DNA from 2 places in the Streptomyces sp. NPDC053069 genome. Region 1 is predicted to be linked to the other one. Evidence: predicted binding sites of a transcription regulator. Region 1 holds the regulator's gene; the other holds the start of a gene.
What was found. Region 1 encodes HspR, which represses chaperone genes until heat shock. Its sites were predicted from a motif close to TTGAGNNNNNNNNNCTCAA; they were not measured.
Positions count from the first base shown of each region.

Region 1 (2,200 bases):
CCAGCCCCGGCGCGGCCAGGACATCGACACCGAGGTCACGCTGAGCTTCACGGAGGCCATCGAGGGCGCCACGGTGCCGCTCAGGATGTCCTCCCAGGCGCCCTGCAAGGCCTGTGCCGGCACCGGCGACAAGAACGGCACACCGCGCATGTGCCCGACCTGCGTCGGCACCGGGCAGGTCTCCCGGGGCTCCGGCGGCGGCTTCTCGCTCACCGATCCCTGCCCCGACTGCAAGGGCCGCGGCCTGGTCGCCGAGAACCCGTGCATCGAGTGCAAGGGCAGCGGCCGCGCCAAGTCCTCGCGCACGATGCAGGTCCGCATCCCGGCCGGCGTGACCGACGGGCAGCGCATCCGGCTGCGCGGCAAGGGCGCGCCCGGCGAGCGGGGCGGACCGGCGGGCGACCTGTACGTGGTCGTGCACGTCGGCGAGCACCCGGTGTTCGGGCGCAAGGGCGACAACCTCACGGTGACCGTCCCGGTGACCTTCACCGAGGCCGCGCTCGGCGGCGAGGTGAGGGTGCCGACCCTCGGCGGCCCGGCCGTCACCCTGAAACTGCCGCCCGGCACGCCCAACGGCCGCACCATGCGCGCCCGCGGCAAGGGCGCGGTCCGCAAGGACGGCACCCGCGGCGACCTTCTGGTCACCGTCGAGGTGCGTGTCCCCAAGGACCTGTCGGGGAAGGCTCGTGACGCACTGGAGGCGTATCGCGAGGCGACCGCGGGTGAGGATCCGCGGGCGGAGCTGTTCGAGGCCGCGAAGGGAGACTGAGAGAGATGGACGGCCGTCGACGTAACCCGTATGAACTGACCGAGGAGACCCCGGTCTACGTCATCTCGGTGGCGGCCCAGCTCTCCGGACTCCACCCGCAGACGCTGCGCCAGTACGACCGCCTCGGCCTGGTCTCCCCGGACCGCACCGCGGGCCGGGGCCGCCGCTACTCGGCCCGCGACATCGAACTGCTCCGCCAGGTGCAGCAGTTGTCGCAGGACGAGGGCATCAACCTGGCCGGCATCAAGCGCATCATCGAACTGGAGAACCAGGTCGCCGCCCTGCAGTCCCGCGTCGCGGAACTGCAGGCGGCCCTGGACGGCGCGGCGGCCGCGATGCAGCAGCGCGAGGCCGCCGTCCACGCCTCCTACCGCCGCGACCTGGTCCCGTACCAGGAGGTCCAGCAGACCAGCGCGCTGGTGGTGTGGCGGCCGAAGCGGCAGCAGCAACAGGACTGACCTGAGTGGAACACGCGAAGGGGCCCGCGGGAGACCGCGGGCCCCTTCGTCATGCCGGAAGGCCGGGCAGGCCGGGAAGGTCAGGACGTGCTCGGCCGGGTGATGGCGTAGTCCATGTCGGCGAAGGCCTCGGTGCCGTCCGCCGAGACCAGGGAGATCATGTAGTAGAGGGTCGTACCGGCGGGGGCGTCGGTGTCGGTCCAGACCCAGTCGGCACTGCCCCTGGGCACAGCGGTCTGCGTCAGCCGGACGAACCGGCCCTGGGCGCGGTCCCAGCGGTAGACGTGGAAGCCGGTCACCTTGGAGATGTCCTCGTACGGGCACCACGGCTCCAGCGTGACCCCGCTCCTGGTGTTCCAGGTGATCGTCTGGCAGCCGGAGGTGGCGTCCGGGACCGTCGTGGGCCGGAGGTCGAGCGCGGTCACCGGGACGGAGCCGACGGGCACGCTCCAGTCGTCGACGTACGGATCGTCCACGTAGGTCAGGGAGTTGCCGTAGACGTCCACAGCCACGACGAACAGGCGCCGCGACGAGCCGTCGGCCGGCCAGGGCAGCAGAGTCTGCGTTTCCGACGCGTCCACCTTGCCGACGTACTCGGGGTCGTGGGACGTGTCCTGCTGCTGGTAGAGGGCGTAGTACGCCAGGTCCGGCGCGGTGCTGGGCTGCCAGGACAGGCGGATGCCGTACTCCAGGGGCTCGGCGGCCAGCCCGGTCACGATCGGCGGCGGTGTCTCGTCGCCGGGCCGGGTGGCGGTGACCTCGGCGGAGGGCACGGACCAGCGGCCGGAGGCGTCCTTGCGCAGCACCGTGTAGTGGTAGGTGCGCCCGCGGTGGCCGGAGTAGTCGGCACAGGTGCGCACGGTGTTGCCGGCGGCGTCCGTGGTGCTCGTGGGGGAACCGCAGGTGAGGGTCTGCCAGTTGCGGGAGCCGTCGGCGATGTCGGCCGAGCGGCGCACGGTGTAGTCGGCGGTGC
Region 1 is NZ_JBITZN010000004.1:54,203-56,402, reverse strand. It holds gene dnaJ (molecular chaperone DnaJ) at 1-769, shown strand, start outside; gene ACIGXP_RS10100 (heat shock protein transcriptional repressor HspR) at 775-1,227, shown strand; gene ACIGXP_RS10095 (fibronectin type III domain-containing protein) at 1,308-2,200, opposite strand, start outside.

Region 2 (2,200 bases), on a different contig from region 1:
TCGAACATGCCGAGCTTCTTGTTGTACGCCGCGATCTCCCGTTCGCCCTGGAAGACCTGGATCGTCACCGAGGGCTGGTTGTCCTCGGCCGTGGTGAAGATCTCCGAACGCCGGGTCGGGATCGTCGTGTTGCGCTCGATCAGCTTGGTCATGATGCCGCCCTTGGTCTCGATACCGAGGGACAGCGGGGTGACATCGAGGAGCAGGACGTCCTTGACCTCGCCCTTGAGGACACCGGCCTGCAGGGAGGCACCGACGGCCACGACCTCGTCCGGGTTGACGCCCTTGTGCGGATCCTTGCCGGTCAGCTCCTTCACCAGCTCGGTCACCGCCGGCATCCGGGTGGAGCCGCCGACCAGGACGACGTGGTCGATGTCGGACACCTTGATCCCGGCGTCCTTGATCGCGTTGTGGAACGGGGCCTTGCACCGCTCCAGCAGGTCGGCAGTGAGCTGCTGGAACTGGGCGCGGGTCAGTTTCTCGTCCAGGTGCAGCGGGCCCTCGGCCGAGGCGGTGATGTAGGGCAGGTTGATGGTGGTCTCGGTGGACGAGGACAGCTCGACCTTCGCCTTCTCCGCCGCCTCCCTCAAGCGCTGCACAGCCATCTTGTCCTTGGCCAGATCGACGCCGTAATGGTTCTTGAACTGCTTGACCAGGTGGTCGACGATCCGCTGGTCCCAGTCGTCACCGCCCAAATGAGTGTCGCCGTTGGTGGCCTTGACCTCGATGACGCCCTCACCCATCTCCAGCAGCGACACGTCGAAGGTCCCGCCGCCCAGGTCGAAGACGAGGACCGTCTGGTCGTTCTCCTTGTCCAGCCCGTACGCCAGCGCGGCGGCCGTCGGCTCGTTGATGATCCGCAGCACGTTCAGCCCCGCGATCTCACCGGCCTCCTTGGTCGCCTGCCGCTGGGCGTCGTCGAAGTACGCGGGCACGGTGATCACCGCATCCGTGACGTCCTCACCCAGATACGCCTCCGCGTCCCGCTTCAGCTTCTGCAGCACGCGCGCGGAGATCTCCTGCGCGGTGTAGCGCTTGCCGTCGACGTCCCCGTGCTCGGGAAAACGCCAGGCATGGTCCCCCATGTGCCGCTTGACCGAGCGCGCGGTGCGCTCCACGTTCGTCACGGCCTGCCGCTTGGCGACCTCGCCGACGAGGACCTCACCGTTCTTGGAGAACGCCACCACCGACGGGGTGGTCCGGGCGCCCTCGGTGTTGGTGATGACGGTGGGCTCGCCGCCCTCAAGGACCGAGACCACCGAGTTCGTCGTACCCAGGTCGATACCAACCGCACGTGCCATCTGTGCTCTCCCTCCTCGTCCTCACCTCGTTCTTCGCCTCACCGGCAGGGCATCCACCGGACCGGACCTGCACGCAGCGGCGGCTCGGGACGTGCATCCCCCGCTCCTCCGAACCCGCACGTCCGGCCACCTCCTCGCCATCCTGAACTGCGGTTTCATACCCACTTGCCTACCTTCCTGAAATAAAACTTGAGTCTTGTGTTGTCAAGTTCGGGCGAGGTATAGGGGAGGTGTCCGCGGTACTCCCGATACCCAGAGAGCGGGGTGCGGATCATGGCACTGTTCCTCGCGGCGCACTGGCACAACGGCTGGGCCGTGAGAGAGATCAACGGCGCCCTGGACACGGCCACGGCCAGGGAACTGCGTGACTTCGCGGCGCCCGTCCACGCGCGGCACCGGCACCGTCATCTGATCCTGGACCTGTCCGAACTGACCCATGCCGACGCCGACGGCCTCGACGCTCTGATGTCCGTGCGGACGCTGCTGGACCAGGACCAGGAGGAGCTCCGCCTGGTATGCCCACAAGGGCGGACCGAGCGGCTGCTGCACAGCAGCGGCGCCGCTTCAGACCTGCCCGTGTATCCCTCCCTCGACGCGGCCCTGTCAGCACCCCGGATCGTTCCCGCACACCGGATGGGAGGTGCAGTGCAGTGATCACCGAACTTGCTGTCGAACGTGTGGAGTTCACCTGCGGCTCGTGCTGGCACCGCTGGAGCGTCGACTACGACGTGCAGCGCTACCGAGACGCCCTCGACGCCGAGTGGGAGGTCTTCTACCGCGACAACACCGCCGTTCCCTCCCCGTATACGCCGCAGGGCGCCCCGCCCTGCGAGCACTGCGGCCGCCGCTGGGTCGGTCGCCTGGTGGCGCGCCGGCCCGTGCCGCTGCCCGGTGACGCC
Region 2 is NZ_JBITZN010000019.1:23,940-26,139, forward strand. It holds gene dnaK (molecular chaperone DnaK) at 1-1,301, opposite strand, end outside; gene ACIGXP_RS33945 (STAS domain-containing protein) at 1,575-1,955, shown strand; gene ACIGXP_RS33950 (hypothetical protein) at 1,952-2,200, shown strand, end outside.
Region 2: dnaK (molecular chaperone DnaK) is a predicted target of HspR. The motif match lies at 1,491-1,509, and genes of this name have one in related genera.